3 regions of the Pantoea sp. LS15 genome follow, and region 2 is predicted to be linked to each of the others. Evidence: predicted binding sites of a transcription regulator. Region 2 holds the regulator's gene; each other region holds the start of a gene.
What was found. The regulator CRP, encoded in region 2, controls carbon source genes, mostly activating them, when cyclic AMP is high. The targets are predictions, from matches to a motif close to ATGTGANNNNNNTCACAT.
Positions count from the first base shown of each region.

Region 1: the regulator CRP is predicted to act here: its motif matches at 3,528-3,545, upstream of bhsA (multiple stress resistance protein BhsA).
Region 3: the regulator CRP is predicted to act here: its motif matches at 4,938-4,955, upstream of HED65_RS04530 (YfcZ/YiiS family protein).

Region 1 covers NZ_JAAVXA010000004.1:123,295-131,078, forward strand. The annotation lists gene mfd (transcription-repair coupling factor) at 1-2,017, shown strand, start outside; gene ldtC (L,D-transpeptidase LdtC) at 2,156-3,121, shown strand; gene bhsA (multiple stress resistance protein BhsA) at 3,199-3,456, opposite strand; gene HED65_RS08315 (TetR/AcrR family transcriptional regulator) at 3,701-4,336, shown strand; gene HED65_RS08320 (glycine zipper 2TM domain-containing protein) at 4,396-4,935, opposite strand; gene HED65_RS08325 (NAD(P)/FAD-dependent oxidoreductase) at 5,129-6,433, opposite strand; gene ycfP (alpha/beta hydrolase YcfP) at 6,672-7,214, opposite strand; gene nagZ (beta-N-acetylhexosaminidase) at 7,249-7,784, opposite strand, start outside.
Region 2 covers NZ_JAAVXA010000011.1:130,215-137,998, forward strand. The annotation lists gene argD (bifunctional acetylornithine/succinyldiaminopimelate transaminase) at 30-1,250, shown strand; gene HED65_RS16400 (YccS/YhfK family putative transporter) at 1,247-3,334, opposite strand; gene crp (cAMP-activated global transcriptional regulator CRP) at 3,392-4,024, opposite strand; gene HED65_RS16410 (OsmC family protein) at 4,336-4,740, shown strand; gene HED65_RS16415 (phosphoribulokinase) at 4,807-5,676, opposite strand; gene HED65_RS16420 (YheU family protein) at 5,707-5,925, opposite strand; gene HED65_RS16425 (hydrolase) at 5,922-6,944, opposite strand; gene HED65_RS16430 (ABC transporter ATP-binding protein) at 6,967-7,784, opposite strand, start outside.
Region 3 covers NZ_JAAVXA010000002.1:223,562-231,345, reverse strand. The annotation lists gene smrB (endonuclease SmrB) at 1-162, shown strand, start outside; gene sixA (phosphohistidine phosphatase SixA) at 211-696, opposite strand; gene fadJ (fatty acid oxidation complex subunit alpha FadJ) at 906-3,053, opposite strand; gene fadI (acetyl-CoA C-acyltransferase FadI) at 3,053-4,363, opposite strand; gene HED65_RS04530 (YfcZ/YiiS family protein) at 4,548-4,832, opposite strand; gene fadL (long-chain fatty acid transporter FadL) at 5,199-6,545, shown strand; gene mlaA (phospholipid-binding lipoprotein MlaA) at 6,589-7,341, opposite strand; gene HED65_RS04515 (formate/nitrite transporter family protein) at 7,657-7,784, shown strand, end outside.

The DNA of each region.
Region 1 (7,784 bases), on a different contig from region 2:
ACACCCGGGCCAGCCGATTGTTCACCTGGAGCATGGCGTCGGGCGTTACCAGGGAATGACCACGCTAGAAGCGGGCGGTATCAAAGGTGAATACCTGATGCTGACCTACGCGAACGACGCCAAACTGTATGTTCCGGTCTCTTCCCTGCATCTGATCAGCCGCTACGCGGGTGGCGCAGAAGAGAATGCGCCATTGCATAAACTGGGTGGCGATGCCTGGGCACGCGCGCGCCAGAAAGCAGCGGAAAAAGTGCGCGACGTGGCGGCTGAGCTGCTGGATATCTATGCACAACGCGCGGCCAAAGAGGGTTTCGCCTTTAAACATGATAAAGAACAGTATCAACTGTTCTGCGACAGCTTCCCGTTTGAAACCACGCCAGATCAGGCCCAGGCCATTAACGCCGTGTTAAGCGACATGTGTCAGCCGCTGGCGATGGACAGACTGGTCTGCGGCGACGTCGGCTTCGGTAAAACCGAAGTGGCGATGCGCGCAGCCTTCCTTGCGGTGGAAAACAACAAGCAGGTGGCAGTGCTGGTACCCACGACCCTTCTCGCTCAGCAGCATTTCGACAACTTCCGCGACCGTTTCGCCAACTGGCCGGTGCGCATAGAGATGCTGTCACGTTTTCGCAGTACCAAAGAGCAGACGCAGATTCTGGAGCAGGCAAGCGAAGGTAAGATCGATATTCTGATCGGTACCCACAAACTGCTGCAAAGTGATGTGAAATGGAAAGATCTGGGGTTGTTGATCGTCGACGAAGAGCACCGCTTTGGGGTGCGTCATAAAGAGCGTATCAAAGCGATGCGTGCCGATGTCGATATCCTGACTCTGACCGCAACGCCAATCCCGCGAACCCTGAATATGGCGATGAGCGGCATGCGCGACCTGTCGATTATTGCCACCCCACCGGCGCGTCGTCTGGCGGTGAAAACCTTTGTCCGCGAGTACGATAATCTGGTGGTACGTGAGGCGATTCTGCGTGAAGTGCTGCGCGGAGGTCAGGTCTATTATTTATACAATGATGTGGAAAATATCCAGAAAGCTGCGGACAGGCTGGCGGAACTGGTACCGGAAGCACGCATTGCTATCGGTCACGGGCAGATGCGCGAGCGCGAACTGGAACGGGTAATGAATGACTTCCACCACCAGCGCTTTAACGTCCTGGTGTGTACCACCATCATTGAGACCGGGATCGATATTCCGACGGCGAATACCATCATTATCGAACGAGCCGATCACTTTGGTCTGGCGCAACTCCACCAGTTGCGTGGCCGCGTCGGGCGTTCACACCATCAGGCCTACGCCTGGTTGTTAACGCCGCATCCGAAAGCGATGACCACCGATGCCCAAAAGCGTCTGGAAGCGATCGCCTCCCTGGAGGACCTTGGCGCCGGCTTTGCGCTGGCAACACACGATCTGGAAATCCGTGGTGCCGGTGAACTGCTGGGTGAAGACCAGAGCGGCTCCATGGAGACCATCGGCTTCTCCCTGTATATGGAATTGCTGGAAAACGCAGTCGATGCCCTGAAGGCCGGACGCGAGCCGTCGCTGGAAGATCTCACCAGCCAGCAGACCGAGGTTGAATTGCGTATGCCTTCCCTGCTGCCGGATGATTTCATTCCGGACGTAAATACCCGTCTGTCGTTCTATAAACGCATCGCCAGTGCGAAGAGTGAGAATGAACTGGAAGAGATTAAGGTGGAGCTGATCGATCGCTTTGGTCTGCTGCCAGACGCGGCGAGAAATCTGCTGGATATCGCGCGCCTGCGTCAGCAGGCACAGAAGCTGGGAATTCGTAAGCTCGAAGGGAATGAAAAAGGTGGCGTGATTGAATTCGCCGAGAAGAACCACGTTAACCCGATGTGGCTGATCGGCCTGTTACAAAAACAGCCGCAGCATTTCCGTCTGGATGGTCCGACACGCCTGAAATTCACCCAGGAACTGACGGAACGCAAAACCCGCATGGACTGGGTGCGCCACTTTATGCGTCAACTGGAAGAGAACGCGATCGCTTAACCCACTCTCCCCCCGCTAGCGGGGGGACAATTTACAAACACTTTGCACTTCACCCGATCTTCCCGACACACCCATTCGTCATAATTATCATTAACGCCTTATAAAACAATAACCTTATCATTTATATGGATTATGGTAATGATGACCTCTTCGCGTTTTACTCGCTGGATAACATTGTTTGCGCTGGCAGCCACCGTCGCGGTTGCGCTTCCTGCTCGTGCAAATACCTGGCCACTTCCACCACCGGGCAGCAAGATCGTGGGGGAAAACCGCTTTCATGTAGTTGAAAACAATGGAGGCTCACTGGAAGCGATTGCTAAAAAATATAATGTCGGTTTTCTGGCCCTGCTGCAGGCGAACCCCGGTGTAGACCCCTACGTACCGCGTGCGGGCAGCGTATTGACCATTCCGTTACAAACAATCCTGCCGGATGCCCCGCGCGAGGGGATCGTGATAAATCTGGCAGAGTTACGTCTCTACTATTACCCACCGGGTAAGAATGAAGTTACGGTCTACCCTATCGGTATTGGTCAGTTGGGCGGTGATACCCTGACACCAACGATGGTTACCACCGTATCAGATAAGCGCGCTAACCCAACCTGGACACCAACGGCTAATATTCGTGCCCGTTATAAAGCACAAGGAATCGACCTTCCGGTCGTTGTTCCTGCGGGGCCAGACAACCCAATGGGCCACCACGCGATCCGCCTTGCGGCTTACGGTGGTGTCTATCTGTTGCATGGAACGAATGCAGACTTTGGCATCGGCATGCGCGTCAGCTCCGGCTGTATTCGTCTGCGTGATGACGATATCAAGACGCTTTTCAACGTCATCACACCGGGGACTAAAGTGAATATTATCAATACGCCGATTAAAGTCTCGGAGGAGCCAGGTGGCGTGCGACTGGTTGAAATTCACCAGCCATTATCGAAAAACATCGGCGATGATCCGCAGACATTACCCATTAACCTGAATACTGCAATGGTAAGTTTTAAAACGAATACCAGCACCGATGGCGTAGTCATGGAGCGCGCAATGGAGGCCCGGTCGGGAATGCCAACCGATGTTACCCGACATCACGACGTCGCTACACAGGCGATGTAAACGCACAGATAAGAAAAACGCCCTGCTCATGCAGGGCGTTTTTTATTGCAGTGGCATAAATGAGGGTTCAGCCGGGCTTATTTGTAGATAACAGCAGTACCGTGCAGTGTGTTAGGACCGGTCACTGAGGTAATACGGAAAGATTTCGCCCCCATCTCTTCCGCTTTTTGTGCCAGTTGATCTTCCAGGGAACCCAGGTTAGTACCTGCAGAAGCAGAGATAGTACCAACTTTATGCTGATCAGCAGGGGTGGATTGCACCTGTACAGCAGCAAAGCTTGCGAAAGAGAGTGAGCTCAGAATTGTGGCAGCGATGAGGGTTTTTACGTTTTTCATGATGTTTACCTTTAGCAGATGAATTTGGAGGTCGTCAGTTAATTACTTAACGATCGATAGGTAAATCATAAATGTGATCCACATCACGCGTCAACATAATTTTATAATGAGCATTAAGTTATTTTTAAAGTTGTTATTTTTCATACATATATGATTAATTTATTTTTAAGCATTCTGCACTGGTGGTGGGTTGCGTTTATTTTTATAATGGTCACTCACCAAACCAACAGAGGACCAACGGCAAATGACAACCGATGTCACGAGTTGTGCGAAGAAAAGCCGTGGCCGACCAAAAGTGTTTGACAGGGATGCAGCGCTTGATAAGGCCATGACTCTCTTCTGGCAACATGGGTATGAAGCAACTTCGCTTTCTGATCTGGTAGAAGCTACCGGAGCCAAAGCGCCGACGCTGTATGCCGAATTTACCAATAAAGAGGGGCTGTTCAGGGCAGTGCTGGACAGATACATTTCGCGCTTTGCAGCGAAACACGAAGCCCAACTTTTTTGTGAAGAGAAAAGTGTTGAACAGGCGCTACGGGACTTTTTCACTACCGTCGCCACCTGCTTCACCAGTAAAGATACGCCAGCTGGCTGCTTTATGATTAACACCTCTGCCACCCTTGCGGCGTCCTCTAAAGAGATCGCTAAAACGGTGAAGTCGCGTCATGCCATGCAAGAGGAGACGCTAAGTGCGTTCCTGGCACAGCGTCAGCAGCGTGGTGAAATTCCCGCGCATTGCAATCCTCAGATACTGGCGCAATATCTGAGCTGTATTTTGCAGGGGATGTCGATAAGCGCACGTGAAGGCGCCACGCTGGAAAAATTGCAGAGTATTACTGACACCACCCTACGACTGTGGCCTGAACTACTCAAAATCTGAAGCAAAAAAAAGCTCCTCAGCCTGAGCGCATGAGGAGCTAAATTCAGAGAACATCTTTTTTACACTTTGTTATTCAGAACCAGCTGGCCATTTCCATCCAGTGGAATTTGTGTGCCAGGATCTTTATCCATGCGGATTTTGCCCTGCTGATCGCCAATTTTGTACGTCACGTCATAACCCAGCATTTTTTCCGATTTGTCATAGACGGTTTTGCAACGTTGCTGAGTCGTGGTGTAGGTGTCATTATCCTGCATCGCGCCCTGCACCTGGTTACCGGCATAGCCGCCGCCCAGCGCGCCGACCACGGTCGCCACATCTTTACCCCGACCACCGCCAAACTGATGACCAATCACGCCACCTGCTACCGCACCCAGAACAGAACCGGCAATGCGGTTTTCATCCTGTACCGGACGACGGTGAGTCACGGAGACGTTGCGGCACTCCTGACGAGGGGTTTTTACGGTTTCTTTAATCGGTGTAGCAGAAACCACCTGTGCATATTGCGGGCCGCGGTCTAATACGTTGAGACTGGCAACGGCAGCCACACCTAACGCAGCCGCAACACCAATCCCTATACCCGCCAACATTGATTTATTCACGGGACTTCCTCCTTTGTTGCTATTGGTAACAATTTTGCAATGGAGACAAGGCTTCGCCAATAAGATAAAGGATCAAAAAAAGGACGTTGAGAGGAGATAAAACGTATTTAGGAGAACTCTTAAGCACTCAATCTGTGATGAGCAGCATGATATGCTAAAAACTCCCTCCGGAGAGCCCGGAGGGAGTGAAAGATTAGTGCAGCTTCAGACGCGGACGGATCACACGGTTGATTCTGCCCACCAGCATCATCAGCCCGGTTTTGAAGTAGCCGTGCAGCGCAATCTGGTGCATACGGTACAGGGAGATATACACGAAGCGTGCAATGCGACCTTCTACCATCATTGAGCCACGCATCAGGTTGCCCATCAGGCTGCCGACGGTAGAGAAGTTTGACAGTGAAACCAGAGAACCGTGGTCTTTATAGACATAACCTTTCAATGGCTTGCCTTTGTACTGCGCCAGAATGTTGTGCAGCACCAGGCTTGCCATCTGGTGTGCGGCCTGAGCGCGCGGTGGTACGAATCCGCCTTCAGGACGCGCGCATGAAGCACAGTCACCGATAGCAAAGATTTCAGGATCACGTGTGGTTTGCAGCGTCGGCTCCGTCACCAGCTGGTTAATGCGGTTCGTTTCCAGGCCACCGATATCTTTCATAAAGTCAGGTGCTTTGATACCCGCAGCCCAGACCATCAGATCCGCTTTGATGTATTCGCCGTCTTTGGTGTGCAGACCGCCTTCGTCGGCGCTGGTCACCATGGTTTGCGTCAGCACCCGCACGCCGAGTTTGGTGAGCTCATTGTGTGCCGCACCGGAAATACGTGGCGGCAGCGCAGGCAAAATGCGCTCACCGGCTTCAACCAGCGTGACGTTCAGCGCTTCGTTGGTTAGCCCTTTGTAACCGTAGCTGTGCAGCTGTTTCACCGCATTGTGCAGCTCCGCAGACAGCTCAACACCCGTCGCACCACCGCCGACAATGGCGATATTAACCTTACCGTTCGCACCCAAATTGCTGGTGTACTTCAGGAACAGGTTCAGCATTTCCTGATGGAAACGACGCGCCTGGTGCGGGTTATCGAGGAAAATACAGTGCTCTTTCACGCCCGGCGTGTTGAAGTCGTTGGAGGTACTACCCAGCGCCATGACCAGCGTGTCATACGCCAGTTTACGCTCAGGAACCAGCAGTTCCCCTTTCTCGTCGCGCAGCTCTGCCAGGGTAATGGTTTTGCTTTCACGGTTGATATCCACCACCGAGCCCAGCTGGAACTGGAAATGATGGTTGCGCGCGTGCGCCAGATAGCTGAGCGCATCCACACCTTCATCCAGAGAACCGGTTGCCACTTCGTGCAACAACGGTTTCCACAGGTGGCTGTGGTTACGATCTACCAGCGTAATTTTGGCTTTTTTACCGCGACCCAGCTTCTTGCCCAACTGTGTAGCCAGCTCCAGCCCGCCAGCACCACCGCCTACAATCACTATCTTTTTCAATGGCGTAGTCAACGTGACCCCCTCAAATTATTAACCAATTGTTAATTAAAAGTTATAAAAATAACCCTTAATTAACAACAGGTTACATCACTGAAACCATTCAGGTGCATTGAGAATACCACGTCAGGCGCATTGGTCATACCAAAATTGATATGCATCAAGTTTTGATGGCTTAAAAGTAGACAATTCTGGTCAAAAAGAAAGCCCGGAACGCTTTCGCGGCCGGGCTTTGGCGCCTGCGGATAAGTGGTTAACCCAGCGTTTTAAACGCTTTGATACGCTGCAGGTGCGGTGAGATGTTTTTGAATTTGTGCGTCTGTTCTTCGTCCCAGACAATCTCATAGTAATGATGCAGCAGTTCAGCAGCCCGATGGCTGTTGAGTGCCTCATCTTTACGTGAAAGGATCACCAGACAGCGGTCGCGGTTTTTCTCACGAAAATTGCTGACGCACTTGGTCGCAATATCGACGTACTCTTCCGGGCGGTCAATTTTGCCTTCCATGTTCTCGTTCGGGAAAAGGTTAGGATTGAAAACCACCTGGCGGATGTCACACAGGAAACCAATGCGCTCCGCCCAGTAACCGCCCAGCCCCACTCCGCAAATCAACGGACGATCATCGACGTTGAGCTGCAACATCTTGTCCACTTCTTTGAGAAGATGTTGCATATCATGCTTTGGATGGCGCGTACTGTAACTGATCAGCCGAACATCCGGATCGATAAACTGCAGTTGCAACACCTTCTCATGATTACCAGGACTGTTTGAGTCAAAACCGTGTAAATAGATGATCATTGTCTTCTCACCACGCTACGCCTTCCGGGAGGGTTTACAGACTGGCTTTATGTGCCTGCCAGCGCTCATTCAGGTCTTCAAGCCGGGCGTTGACCGCCTTCCAGCGCGCCGAATCCATCAACTCCTGACGGCTAAATGAACCTTTATGATACAATTGTGTAACACGCTCTGCATTGATCGGCGACAGGTTATCCAGCACGCTAACGGCACCTTTACGATTATTGCAGACCAGGATCATATCGCAACCTGCATCCAGCGACGCCTGGCCGCGTTCCGCATAGCTGCCCATAATCGCGGCCCCTTCCATCGACAAGTCGTCTGAGAAAATCACGCCATTGAAACCCAACTCCTGACGCAGAACAGTTTTCAGCCAATGCGGAGAGCCGCTGGCAGGACGTGGGTCGACGTCGCTGTAAATCACGTGCGCGGGCATGATGGCCTCCAGCTTGTTATCGGTGATAAGCGAGCGGAACACCGACATATCTTTGGCACGAATTTCCGCTTCCGGGCGCGGATCGCGTGGGGTTTCTTTGTGCGAGTCCGCGGTCACTGCACCGTGGCCCGGGAAGT
Region 2 (7,784 bases):
AATGTGGCATAAAAATGGATGGTCATGACATGGCAACTGAACAACCCGCAATTACCCGCGCAACATTTGATGAAGTAATCCTGCCGATTTATGCACCGGCTGAGTTTATCCCGGTAAAAGGAAAAGGCAGCCGCGTCTGGGATCAGCAGGGCAAAGAGTATGTTGATTTCGCGGGCGGTATTGCAGTAACGGCGCTGGGCCATTGCCATCCTGCCCTGGTTGAGGCGCTGAAAACTCAGGGCGAAACGCTCTGGCACACCAGCAACGTTTTTACCAACGAGCCGGCGTTACGCCTCGGCCGCAAGATTATTGATGCGACGTTTGCCGAGCGCGTGCTGTTCATGAACTCGGGCACCGAAGCCAACGAAACCGCCTTCAAGCTGGCGCGCTACTACGCAACCACGCGCCACAGCCCGTACAAAACCAAAATCATTGCCTTCCACAATGCCTTCCACGGACGCTCCTTCTTTACCGTCTCCGTCGGCGGCCAGCCGAAGTATTCCGACGGATTTGGCCCGAAACCAGCTGACATCGTCCATGTGCCGTTTAACGATCTGCATGCGGTGAAAGCAGTGATGGACGACCACACCTGCGCGGTTGTTGTCGAGCCGATCCAGGGTGAAGGCGGCGTGACGGCGGCTACCCCGGAATTCCTGAAAGGTCTGCGTGCGCTGTGCGATGAGCATCAGGCGCTGCTGGTGTTTGATGAAGTACAGTGCGGGATGGGACGTACCGGCGATTTGTTTGCCTATATGCACTACGGCGTGACGCCGGATATTCTCACCAGCGCCAAAGCGCTCGGCGGTGGTTTCCCGGTGAGTGCGGTACTGACGACTCAGGAGATTGCCTCCGCGTTCCACGTTGGTTCTCACGGTTCCACCTATGGCGGCAACCCGCTGGCGAGTGCCGTGGCGGGCGCGGCATTTGATATTATCAATACACCTGAGGTTCTGAACGGCGTCAGCGCGAAGCGCGAGCTGTTTGTGAAACACCTGCAGCAGATTGACGATCAGTTTGATGTGTTCAGCGAGATCCGCGGGATGGGGCTGCTGATCGGTGCCGAGCTGAAACCGCAGTACAAAGGTCGCGCGCGCGATTTCCTGCATGCCGCCGCCCGTGAAGGGGTGATGGTGCTGAACGCGGGACCGGACGTGATGCGTTTTGCACCGTCGCTGGTGGTAGAAGACAAAGACATTCAAGATGGATTAACCCGCTTTGCCGCGGCAGTTGAGAAAATCGTAAAAGGTTAATGCTCCGTACGCTTTAATATCCGCGTTAACCAAATCCCGTGATGCGGACGCTGACGCCATGCCACCGACGAAATGGTGTGCATGGTGCTCAGATGCCCGAGTACACGCTGCAAATGCTGCTCCAGGGTGCTCATTGGCCCGTGAGTCAGCGTGTCGGGCGCTTCCAGAATATTTGAATCCCCTGACTCTCCCGGTGCGTCATACTCCAGGCGCTGCTGACACCGCTGTAAGGCAATTTCACACGACTGTAAATAACGCTCCGCCAGGTCTGGCGTCAGCATTGTATGCTCACGCGCCAGCGTGGTCATGGCGTTAATATGCTCGACGATAAACTGGCTGTGTGTCACCCAGAGTTTCATATCCGCCAGATAGTGCGAGTTAAAGCCCGGCTCCTGCATCGCCTGGTTGAGCGAGTTAAACAGGGCATTGTGCGCCTGGTTGACCTTCATCCGCTGATACGCCAGTGGGGAGGGTTGCGGGTCGTCGCTCAGGATCAGACGAATGGCCTGCTGATCGGCCTCCAGTGCATCGTGGGCGTTCTGGCGTAGCAATCCGCTCTGCCATTGCGGCCACAGCCAGACCATGCCGCCAAAGGCAATCAGACAGCCAATCAGGGTATCGATCAGTCTGGCGACAATAAACTGTTCGCCATTGAGCGTGAGCAGTTGCAGGGTGTATACCGCCGTTACCGTAAAGCCCACCATCGCCCAGCCGTAGTTTTTGCGGATAATCAGGTAGCTTACCAGCGTAATTATCAGCATTCCCGCCAGGGTATAGCCTTCCGGCACGTGAAAGTGCAGCGTGACGCCTGCGATAATCAGCCCGGCCATCGTTCCGCCCGCCCGGTGCAGTATACGCACGCGCGTGGCGCCGTAGCCGTTCTGGGTGACAAACAGCACGGTCATTAAGATCCAGTAGGGTTTTGGCAGATGCAGCGCCATGCCCATCAGGCTGGCGGTACTGAGCATGACGCTAATCCGTGCGGCGTTGCGCAGAGCGGACGATTTAAGAGACAGATAGCTTCTGAGCGCCGGCAGTAACGGCAGACGTTTTTGTTTATCGGCCATGAGATCGCGGGGATAAAGCGGACGTTGCGTGCGCAACACACGGGCGATACGGCTGAAATGCCAGGCGGCAAACTGACCCACCGGGTTGTCCTCATGCTGGCGGGCAATTTTCTCCAGCGCGCCGAGCTGTTTTTCCATGTTAAAACGCGTGGGATAGCGGTGATATAAAATGTCATCAGCCAGCACTCTCAGACGCGCGGAGACGGTTTGCGCATTCCAGCGGATCACCGCTTCGGCATGACTGCGCTCGACCAGCTTTTGCACTTCCTGAGGATGGTGCAGGCTCACGGAAATATGCTCTTGCAGATCCAGCCCCACCTGGAAGATACGCAGCAGCCGTTTGTATTCGTGATTCTTGTTGGCGGCGAGCATATGCAGTTGCTGATAGCACTGGCTGATCAGATCCACCACCTTTTGCTGGCGTGTCAGCAGCGGCGGCAACGATTTTTCCGGATCGGTGTGCTGGGTAAGCAGGGTGTATTTGGCCTCGCAGTAATCAGCAAGCTGCACATAGAGCAGGCTCAATGATTCACGCAGGGGCTGTTCCCGCCACAGCCAGAACCAGAACCAGTTAAACAGCCCATACCACAGCGTACCCAGGGCGTAGATCAGGAGCGGCTCCCACACCGGCATGTTCCCCGCAAGGCTCAGCGTGAAGATGGCCGCAATCAGTGAGGCGGGAAGCAGGCGCGCATGAAGGGCGCTGATTTCGGCAGTGACGCCGAGCGTCATCGCCAGCACGGTCAGGATCAACGGCAGCGGAATATCGCGGGCCAGTAAAAGCTGCACGGCGAGGCTACAGCCAGCAAACAGCGAGCCGCCAATAATCAGACGTTTAAAAAAGCGCTTATGCGGTGTGTCCAGGCCGGCAATGTTGCAGCAGGCGGGCACAAGAGAAAACAGCAGACCTTGCTGAAGATGTCCAAGGATAAGGCCCACGGCCACAGGAAGACACAACACCAGCGTTTGTCGCAGTGCGTAGTTAACTTCCGGGTGATAAATCAGCCTGCGCCACATGGGGAAGAAAGACAAAAACGGCGTGACACCTTGCGATGGCACGCCGTCTGAGTGGAATTAACGCGTTCCGTAGACCACGATGGTTTTACCATGGGCGGAGATCAGGTTCTGATCTTCCAGCATTTTCAGAATACGGCCCACTGTTTCACGGGAGCAGCCGACGATCTGGCCGATCTCCTGACGGGTAATTTTAATCTGCATGCCATCAGGGTGGGTCATCGCATCAGGTTGTTTTGCCAGGTTCAGCAGAGTCTGTGCGATACGGCCGGTAACGTCCAGGAAGGCGAGGTTACCCACTTTCTCGGATGTTACCTGCAGACGGCGAGCCATCTGGGAAGAAAGACGCATCAGGATATCAGGGTTAACCTGAATCAACTGACGGAATTTCTTGTAAGAAATTTCAGCCACTTCACATGCTGTCTTTGCGCGAACCCAGGCGCTACGTTCCTGGCCTTCTTCAAACAGGCCCAGTTCACCGATGAAATCGCCTTGGTTCAGATAAGAAAGGATCATCTCTTTCCCTTCTTCATCTTTGATCAGCACTGCCACCGAGCCTTTTACGATGTAATACAACGTTTCCGCTTTTTCACCCTGGTGAATCAGCGTGCTCTTCGATGGGTACTTATGAATGTGGCAATGAGACAAGAACCATTCGAGAGTCGGGTCTGTTTGCGGTTTGCCAAGCACCATGCGCTGTTATCCTCTGTTATAAGCTGTCACCAGAGTCATCAGATGCATCCGGACTCTGGGGTTGCAATCGAATTCTTACCCATACCCTGGGAAGTCGGCTATCGTAACGTTTCGCAGCCAGTAAAGTTTGATGTCCTCTGCATACATGTGTAACGTCAATGTATTACTGTAGCATCCTGAGTGTTTTAGCATAGCTTTCGCCGCGTGTCTCCTGGTGTCTCGCTTCAGCATGATGCAGGTCGCCTTCCATTGCGAGAAATGTAACGCACACGTAATCTGTCACCAAAAATGCAACGTTGGAGTTAATGAATATGCAAGCGCGCGTGAAATGGGTTGAAGGGTTAACATTCCTGGGCGAGTCCGCTTCAGGACACCAGGTTTTGATGGATGGTAACTCCGGCGATAAAGCGCCAAGCCCGATGGAGATGGTATTGATGGCTGCTGGTGGATGCAGCGCAATTGATGTGGTGTCGATTCTGCAGAAAGGTCGTCAGGATGTGACGGATTGCGAAGTTAAACTCACGTCGGAACGCCGTGAAGAGGCGCCACGCCTGTTCACCCATATTAACCTGCACTTTGTGGTCACCGGTAAGGAACTGAAAGACGCGGCAGTTTCGCGTGCGGTGGACCTGTCTGCCGAGAAGTACTGCTCTGTGGCGTTAATGCTGGAGAAAGCGGTAAAAATCACCCATTCGTATGAAGTGATCGAGGCGTGATTGGTGGGGCATCGTGCGTGTAGATGCCCTCACCCTAACCCTCTCCCGTTGGGAGAGGGAATATGATCACGCGATCTGCTTCCCTTCCATCAACCGCTTCACCAGCGGCGTCATGATGAGTTCCATCGCCAGCCCCATTTTCCCGCCCGGCACCACCAGGGTATTCATGTGGGAAATGAACGAGCCCTGCAACATCGCCAGTAACCACGGGTAATCAATGCCTTCGAGGTTGCGGAAATGGATCACCACAAAACTCTCATCCAGCGACGGGATGCTTTTTGCCGCGAATGGGTTAGAGGTGTCAACTGTCGGTACACGCTGGAAGTTAATATGGGTACGGGAGAACTGCGGCGTCAGGAAATTAATGTAATCGTCCATGGAGCGCACCACTGAGTCCATCACCGCTTCTCGCGAATGGCCGCGCTCGCTCATGTCTCGTGTCAGCTTCTGGATCCACTCCAGGTTAACGATCGGTACCACGCCAACCAGCAGATCCACATGGCGCGCCACGTCGTGATGGGGGGTTACCACGCCGCCATGCAGTCCTTCGTAAAACAGCACGTCGGTGGGTTCCGGCAGGGGTTGCCACGGGGTAAAGGTGCCCGGTACCTGGTTCCATGGCACGGCTTCATCGTAAGTATGCAGATACTTGCGTGATTGCCCTGTGCCGCTCTTGCCATATTCGACGAAGGTTTGCTCCAGCAGGCCGAAGTCATTGGCTTCCGGGCCAAAGTAGCTGATGTGTTTACCCAGATCGCGCGCTTTACGGATGGCCATGTCCATCTCCGGGCGCGTATAGCGGTGAAAGCTGTCGCCTTCGACCTCCGCCGCACGGAGATTCAGTTGGGCAAAAATCTTGCGAAATGCGAGGCTGGTGGTGGTGGTTCCCGCACCACTCGACCCCGTAACGGCAATAACCGGATGTCTGGCAGACATAGCAACTCCCTGACTGGAAAGGTTGAAAGATCAGCCGTGAAACGCGTTGCGGGGCATGATATTGACCGTCTCATGCAGTTCTGACCATACCAGCACCACGTCGCCGCTTTTGAGCTGGCGCTTTACATCGTTGACCTTTTGCTCAAGCGAGCGTTCTTGCTCACCATAATCTGTGCCTTCGCGTAATACAAAGCTTTCAATCAGATTATCGAGCGTTTCGGGAGCCAGATCCTGCCAGGGAATGATCATTTTGCACCATCCAGATACGGGGTTAACCAGTCAGGAATACGCGTCTCAAGCCACATTTTAGGGCGACGCAGTGTGCCACCGATAAACCCGACGTGGCCGCCATGCTCCGTCAACTGATAGTGAACGTTGTCGGGCAGGAATTCCTGAGCGGGAATCGAATGATGATCCATAAACGGGTCATCTTTGGCATGAATGATCAGTGTCGGCTGTGTAATCTTGCTGAGCAGCGGCATGGCGCTGCACTGACGATAGTAGTCAATCGCGTCGGCAAAGCCGTGAATTTTTGCGGTGATCAGATCGTCGAATTCGCGAATGCGGCGCACTTTTTTTAACTGACGCAGACTTACCGGAAGCGTCTCCGGGTAGGCTTTCAGTTTGCGCGCTGCGTTGGCTTTCAGCAGGTTAAGCAGGTAGCGCTGATAGACGCGGGAAAAGCCTTTATCCATATGATAGCTACACTGCTCCAGCATAAATGGTGCAGAGACAATGACGGCGGCATCCAGCGGGACGCTTTCGCCCTCTTTGGCCAGCAGACAGGCCAGCATATTCCCGCCCAGCGAGTAGCCCACGGCGGCGGTAGGCACAGTGCCAAAGTTTTCCCGCAACCAGTGTAAAAACCACGTACCGTCCTCAGTTTCACCCGAGTGATAGATGCGATTCTGACGATTTGGCTCGCCGCTACAGCCACGAAAATGCATCACCACACCGAGCCAGCCACGGGCTTTTGCCGCCTGGATTAACCCATGCGCATACGGGCTATGCAGGCTGCCCTCAAGACCGTGAAAGACCACCAGACGCGGCTTATGGCGAGCCTGTTCCGGCTCCTCGCTCCAGGCGAGGTCCAGAAAGTCTCCGTCCGGTAAATCCAGCCGTTGCCAGTGCGGGGTGAACTGAACCTTGCGACGGATAAGCCGTGGCAGCATGGTCTGCAGGTGGCGATTTGACACGCCGCGCATGGGCACGAACTCAGCGCTCTCTTCAGTAGCTATGTCGAAGTCTGATGGAATGATTTGGGTCATAACGATGCGATGCTAATTCATGTCAGTTATTTACTATAATCGCTTCCAGCTGTTCCTGAGCGTCCAGCCACGCCATCTCGCACTCTTCGAGGCTGGATTTCGTTTTGGCCTGAGTTTGCAGACAGTCAGTCAGCTCGGCTTTGCGGCTCTGGTCATACAGACCGCTGTCGCCCAGCTTCTCTTCAACGGTAGCGAGTGTAGCATTAAGTTTTTCCATCTCTTTTTCGAGACGGGCGATCTCTTTGCGTAGCGGCTGTGTCTGGGTGCGAAGTTCCGCTTCGCGGCGCTTTTGATCTTTACGGGCCTGCGCGCTGTTGGCGTTCTCTTTCGTGGACTCTTCTGGCTGGTTTTCCTGCTTCTGCACGTCGGTCAGCCACTGCTGGTAGTCTTCCAGGTCACCGTCGAACGGTTCAACTTTGCCGTCATGCACTAAGTAGAGATCGTCGGTGGTGGAGCGGATCAGGTGGCGATCGTGCGAGACGACAACCAGTGCGCCTTCAAACTCAATCAGCGCTTCAGTCAGCGCCTGACGCATGTCGAGATCCAGGTGGTTAGTCGGTTCATCAAGAAGCAGCAGGTTCGGGCGCTGCCAGACGATCAGTGCCAGCACCAGACGGGCTTTTTCGCCACCGGAGAAGCGTTCGGTGTTTTCGGTGACCTTATCCCCCTGGAAGCCAAAGCCGCCGAGGTAGTCACGCAGTTTTTGCTCCATCTCCTGCGGCGCCAGACGCGCGAGGTGCTGAATCGGGGATTCATCAGCGCGTAAAAATTCCAGCTGATGCTGGGCGAAGTAACCCAGCTTGATGCCCTTTGCCAGGCCGATTTCACCGCTTACCGGGT
Region 3 (7,784 bases), on a different contig from region 2:
CACGGCCACGGAAAACATATTCTCAAGCAACAAACCCCCCTGTGGCTGGCTCAACATCCACACGTGATGGCTTTTCATCAGGCACCCAAAGAGTACGGCGGAGATGCCGCATTGCTGGTGTTGATTGAAGTAGAAGAGTGGCAGCCGCCAGAATTGCCCTGACAGAACAGCGGGAAGCATACTCTGCTCCCCGCTATAGCACACGTCACATCAGATAGCTTTTGCCATCTTCAGGTTGCACGGACTCATCTGCCAGTTGAAGGTACCTCTGCCCGTTTCGTCGAGAGTGACATTGGCAATGGCAGATGTCGTGAACATCGGCGGGGTCTCGCCCGGGCAAAGCTCAGATACCAGATAGCCAACCAGTGGCAGGTGAGAAATGACCAGCGCGGAAGCGACACCTTCATTGTACAGCGCCTGAAGATAAGCGCTGACAAGGCCTACATCGCCACACGGGGTGAGTTCAGGGAGAACATCCACACTGGCAGGCAGGTTCATACACTCCCCTACCACGTCCAGCGTCTGTTCTGCACGCAGGAATGGACTCACCAGAACGCGTTCGATGTCCACTTTTTGACCTTTAAGCCAGGTCGCCATCAGACGAGATTCGTCGCAGCCACAGACAGTCAAAGGACGTACTGAGTCACTGGCGGCATCGAGTGCCGCGTCGCCGTGACGCATGATAAAAACTTGCATATTGCACCGCTTTTGTTAACCAGAATCACCGGCGTTAACTACCCGCGATAAATGCTGAGAGGTAGAAAACCCGATGGCCGGGCATTGTGCCTGATCCATTCGGTGAATGAAACGCTGTTTTTTACCTCAATGGCGTAAGTATAGTCAATCTCTGTTTACAAAATCGCCAAAACAGGTTCATTCACTTCAGGATTTACCCTTCTTTGACCTCAACTTACGAGGACAGTTTCCCTTACAGGCCAAAATGTCTGGCCCTGTTCCGCCATCTGCAATAATTCGTCACACGGTGTAAACCGTGGACCATACTGCGTGGCCAGACGTTGCAGAATAGCAACCACTTCACCCGCACCAAGCGTATCCATATAACGGAACGGGCCGCCAAGGAATGGCGGGAAACCAATGCCAAATACCGCGCCGATGTCACCATCACGCGCGCTTTTGATAACCTGCTCACCAAAGCAACGTGCCGCCTCATTGAGCATCATCATCACACACCGTTCAGCACATTGAACGGCAGACAGTTTTCCCTGACCGGTGGTCGAAATAAGCCCATAAACAGAAGGGTCGACCTGTTTCTTGCTTTTACGCCCTTTCGCGCCGTAAAGATAGAAACCGCGTTCATTTTTTCTGCCTTTGCGATCGTCCTTCAAAATTGCGGAAACAATGTTTGCAGGCGGGGTAAAACGATCGCCATAAGCTGCTTCCAGCACAGGTATAATTTTAGTTCCGGTGTCTATTCCCACCTCATCCAAAAGTTGGATTGGCCCAACCGGGAAACCAAACTTGACGAGTGCTTCGTCGACGTGCTCGATTTTCTCGCCTTCTGTCAGCAACCGCATGGCTTCATTAATATAGGGGGCCAGAATGCGGTTAACATAAAAACCGGCTTTGTCCGCCACAACGATCGGTGTCTTACCCTGCATTTTGGCCAGTTTCACCACGGTGGCGACGGTTTGCGGGCTGGTTGTCGCATGCGGGATCACTTCCACCAGCGGCATTTTTTCAACCGGGCTGAAAAAGTGCAGACCAATCACCTGCTCCGGACGCGCAGCCTTAGCCGCGATATCGCCAATCGGCAATGACGATGTGTTTGAGGCAAAAATGGTGTGCGCCGCACAATGTTGTTCAACGTCAGCCACCATCTGCTGTTTAAGCGACAGATCTTCAAACACAGCTTCAATCACCAGATCGCGATGCGCAAAACCGCTGTAATCCGTCGTACCGGAGATCATCGCCAGGGTTTTATCACGCTCACTCGCCCTGATATGGCGGCGTTTGACCTTCTGATCAAGGTTCTGCCAGCTGTACTGCAGCGCGTGGTTGATCCCTTTCGCAGCGATGTCTTTGATACGTACGGGCAATTTACCTTTGCTTGCGGTAACAAAAGATATTCCGCCGCCCATTAGTCCACCACCCAGTACGCCAATGGCGCGTAGTGGACCGGGTTGAGCCTCACTGCCTGGATCTTTTTTCACCTCAGTGCTGGCAAAGAAAATGCTGCGCAGTGCCAGCGACTGGGGCGTCATTGCCAGTTCACCAAAGGCTTTTGCCTCAGCGGCATAACCGCTACTGCTGCCCTGTGATAACCCGGTTTCAATAACCTCAAGGATTCGCTTCGCCGCCGGGTAGTTGCCTTTGGTTTTCTGTTCAGTCTTTTTACCGACCATACTGAACAGCAAAGCACGTCCCAACGGCCCGGCCAGAACGCGCTCGCGTACAGGTAGAGTACGTTTGGTCTGGCGTCCTTTCAGAGCCAGTTCGACGGCGGCCTCCAGCAAAATGGAATGAGGAACCACCTCATCAACCAAACCAGCTTTCAGTGCCTGGCGGGCACGCAGTTGCTTACCCGTCAGGATCATTTCGAGTGCAGTGCTGACCCCCACCAGGCGTGGCAGACGCTGTGTTCCGCCTGAGCCGGGCAGAAGCCCTAACTGCACTTCCGGCAGGCCCAGAATGGTTTTTGTATCATCGGTACAGATACGGCTATGGCAGGCCAGCGCCAGCTCCAGTCCTCCGCCCAGACATGCGCCGTGGATCGCGGCAACCACCGGGATCGGCAGCGCGTTGATCTCCGCCATCACCTGCTGCCCCTGACGCGCCAGTTCTTCGGCTTCCAGGGCACTTTGCGCACGGGAGATCATGTTAATGTCGGCACCGGCAATAAAGTTATCCGGCTTAGCAGAGATAAACACCAGACCACGAATGGCCTTGTTTTCACGGATCTGCTTTAGCATCGCGCGAACCTGAACACCAAATTCAGCCTTCAGGGTATTCATCTTTTCATCAGGCACATCAATAGTGATAACGGCCACGTTATCGAGGCGAACCGTCAGATTAAATGCAGATGGCATATCCATTATTCAGCCTCCAGAACCATTGCTGCACCAAGGCCACCCGCCGCGCAGGCGGTAACAAGGCCAAACCCGCCACCACGACGACGTAGCTCGTGTAATGTTTGCGTGATCATCCTCGCCCCTGTGGCGGCAAACGGATGCCCGTAAGCGATGGAGCCACCCAACACGTTGAATTTGCTTTGATCCACTTCACCAGTGGCATGGGCGCGGCCCAGCACATCACGCGCAAACCGCTCGCTGGCCAGTAACTGCACATTTGCCAGGGTTTGTGCAGCAAAGGCTTCGTGCATATCAATCAGGGTTAAATCAGCAAGCGTCAGCCCTGCGCGATCCAGTGCCAGCGGCGTGGACCAGGCTGGTCCTAACAGCATGTCCTGCCAGACATCAATGGCGGTAAAAGCGTAGCTGCGCAAATAACCCAGGGGAGTAACACCCAACTCTTTCGCGCGGGATTCGGTCATCAGGATCACCGCAGCAGCGCCGTCCGTCAGTGGCGTACTGTTCGCCGCGGTTACCGTGCCATGTTTGCGGTCAAACGCAGGGCGCAGTTTTGCATAATCCGCCAGCGTCGAGGTGCCGCGGATATTGTTATCTTCCGCAAGCGGTTCACGGTATGGCGGGATATAAGCGGTCATCACCTCATCAGCCAGTTTACCTTCAGACCAGGCTTTCGCTGCCAGTTGATGTGAACGGTGGGCCAGCGCATCCTGCTGCTCGCGGGTAATGCCATAGGTTTTTGCCATCTGCTCGGCGGTATCTCCCATGCGCAGCCCCGTGGAATATTCCGCTACGGCAGGAGGCACAGGCATCAGGTCGCGCAAGCGTAAACGAGAGAACAGTTTGAGCTTCTGTCCGGTTGTGCGGGCTTTGTTGGCATCAACAAGGATACGCGCCAGCTTTTTGCTGACGCCGATCGGCAGTACTGAAGAGGAGTCCGCTCCGCCGGCAATCCCGGCACGAATGGTGCCCGCCATCAGGCTTTCAGCCACGTTAGCAACAGCCTGGAAGCTGGTCGCACACGCGCGGCTGACGCTGTAGGCATCAGTATGGACATTCATTCCGGTACCGAGGACGATTTCCCGCGCAATATTAGGTGCTTCAGGCATCTGCACGACCTGACCGAAAACCAGTTGTTCGATGACCTCTGGCGGAATTTCGCTTCGAGCCAGCATCTCCCCCACCACCATTTTGCCCAGGTCAACAGCCGGTATGCCATGAAACGCCGTTGCCTGACGCGCAAATGGCGTACGCAATCCACTGACAATGGCAATGCGATCGCCCTGACGGGTAATAAGCGGTAATGCCTGACTCATAACACTCCCCTGTAAAATTTATTGCGCAAACATAAAGTGGTCTGACCTGATAATAGTCTTAACCATTTTTTTACATTCAGCCAATCAGGGAAACGAAAAAGTGCGAGCTAAAACACAGAGAAGAAAAAGAAAATGCCTCTGCATGGCAGAGGCATTTGAGAGGTATGCCAGCGGGCAAAAAGAATTAACGCAAACCCAACTGGAAAATCAGCGTTTCTGCTTCGCAGGCGAACACAAAGTCGATATCCAGCTTCACGCCGCCTTCCACTTCAGTAAAGGTAGACTTGATTTCACACGGTTCGGATTCCACATCACGCGCGCGCTTGCTCAGCGCGACCAGGGTCTCTTCCGCTTCAGTACGGTTGGTGAATACACGGCTGTAAGAGGCGGTGCAATCGGAGTTGTCCATGATGGTACCAACATCCATACAGCAGCAAACCGGGGTTTCATCAGCACTGCATTTACTCATAGCTCAATTTCCTCTGTATTCGCGCAGGACGCGAGATAAACACGATGCTGATATTTTACGCCCCGACGCTGGCTCTCTCCAGCCGTTAATGGCGTAAAATCGGATAAGTGACCAATATCACACTAAAAAATGATCTAAAACAAAAACCACCCTTTTGGGTGAGTCGCGATGGTCACATTTTTGCCAACCAGATCTCGTTTCAAGAAACATGTTTGAAAATATTAATAAACAAACTTGCAACATTCTAGCTGGTCAGACCTATACTCTGGCCACTGGTCTGATTTGTCTGTCATACCTCAGACCCTACACTTCGCGCTCCTGTTACGGTATGTAACAATTATTGAATAAAAATAACTCAATGAGGTTATGGTCATGAGCCAGAAAACCCTGTTCAACAAGACTGCGCTGGCAGTCGCAGTGGCACTCGTATCCACTTCCGCATGGTCAGCGGGCTTTCAGTTAAACGAATTTTCTTCCTCTGGCCTTGGCCGCGCATATTCCGGGGAAGGCGCCATCGCTGATGATGCGGGTAACGCGAGTCGTAACCCGGCACTGATTATGATGTTTGACCGCCCGACGTTCTCTGCCGGTGCAGTCTATATTGACCCGGATGTTAATATCTCTGGTAAATCGCCGTCCGGTAAGAGCCTGGATGCGGATAATATCGCCCCAAGCGCCTGGGTCCCTAACGTACATTTCGTTGCACCTATTAACGATCAGTTTGGTTGGGGGGCATCTGTTACCTCTAACTTTGGTCTGGCGACCGAATATGGCGATAACTATGCAGCGGGCACGATGGGCGGTAAAACTGACCTGACTACCGTTAACCTGAACCTGAGCGGCGCTTATCGACTGAACGACAACTGGAGCTTTGGTCTTGGTTTTGATGCGGTTTACGCAGACGCAAAAATCGAGCGCTATGCGGGTGACGCCGGTATGCTGGCTGCCGGCCAGATCCTTTCTCAGGTACCAAACCTGCCTGCAGCAGCACGCCCAGCCGCCATTGCCAAAGCCCAACAGCTGGCGGCCATCCCGGCCGATACCCAGATTGCACGCCTGAAAGGCAGCGAGTGGGGCTACGGCTGGAACGCGGGTATTCTGTATGAGCTGGATAAAAACAACCGTTGGGGTTTGACCTACCGTTCTGAAGTTAAAATCGACTTCGACGGAGATTACAACAGCAACATGAGCACCGCCGTCCCAGGTTTCCCGTATCCAACCGGTGGCAGAACTATTCCGGGTTCTCTGACGCTTAACCTGCCAGAAATGTGGGAAGTTTCAGGTTACAACAAAGTTGCGCCACAATGGGCAATTCACTACAGCATGGCTTACACCAGCTGGAGTCAGTTCCAGGAGCTGAAAGCAACCGGCTCTAATGGCCAGACGCTTTTCTATAAGGATGAGAGCTTCAAAGACTCTTACCGTATCGCGCTGGGTACCACCTACTACTACGATACTAACTGGACCTTCCGTACCGGTATCGCCTTTGATGATAGCCCGGTTCCGGCTCAGACCCGTTCCATTTCTATCCCGGATCAGGACCGCTTCTGGCTGAGCGCAGGTGCGACTTATGCGTTCAATAAAGATGCTTCTGTTGACGTAGGTGCCTCTTACATGCACGGTCAGACCGTGACCATCAAAGAAGGTCCGTACGAGTTCCGTTCTGAAGGTAAAGCCTGGCTGTTCGGTACTAACTTCAACTACGCGTTCTAATCACGCGGGATCAAAAAAGGTGAGCATCGCTCACCTTTTTTATTTACTGCGAATCAATATCTTTTAGTTCGTTTTCGATAGCCTTCGCGTTTGGATTCTCTTCCGGCTTCAGCTTACCGCCGTTGGCAATAAAGTCATGATTCTGGAAGTACGCTTCACGCACCATAATATACGGGTCAGAAGACTGGCGCAGCAGACCATCAGAGTCGAGCAGTTGCGCGCGTGTTTCAATCCCTTCCACCGTCCATTTACCAATAGACAGCGGCCAGGTTAGCCACGACAGGACCGGATACAGCGTATCCACCATATCACCGCCATCATCACGAATCGTGAAACTGCCATAGAACGGCAGATGGACATACGGGCCGTAACCTACGCCATAATGCCCCAGAGTACTACCGAAACGGTGCGGCTGTTCACGCTGCAGTTTCGGGTTGGCCATACCTGCAACATCAATGAAGCCCCCCATCCCCAACAGGGAGTTCAGGAAGAAGCGAGTAAAGTGCACCATCCCCTGATACGGGTCACCCTGCAGGAAGAAGTTAACCATAACCGCAGGCTCTTCGAGGTTGCTGGTAAAATTACTTAACCCATTACGCGCAGGTTGCGGAACATAATCACGCCATGCCACTGCCACCGGGCGAACCACATACGGATCCAACACGTTGTAGTTGAAGCTATACATTGAGCGGTTAAATCCTTCGAGAGGATCGGAGCGTCCCGTTTGCTCTCCAGAGCTGGCGCAGCCCACAAGCATCGTCGCGCCCAACGCAAGCGCCGACAGCCGAAGTTTCATAAATATCTCCCTGTTCAGTTTGGCTATCGTTGATTGCCATCCGTAACGGAACCTTTAAATGCTCCGTCTGTAAACGTGCAAGCGATTGTAACAGCACGTTTACCGATGTCTATGAGCACAATTACGGGCAGTAACCAGCGTGACTCTGATCTCAGCATAGCCTGGCTTTTGGAATTCGTTTCGCTGGCAATTTTATAATGTGTTTGAAAGAGATGTCTCGCCTTTGTTGCTATTGCCACCAATTTAAGAGCTTCCCCACAGGCAGCCCAATAAAAACCGCTACGCTTAGAAGAAAATCAACCTGCGGGAGTGATTATGAAAGAAGTAGGCGAAGAAAAAGTGGATGAAAGTAACGAGAAGATTGAAATTGAGAGCGAAGAGAAAGCCCGCGGCGAGAAGATAGAAATTGACGAAGATCGCCTCCCCTCCCGCGCGATGGCGAT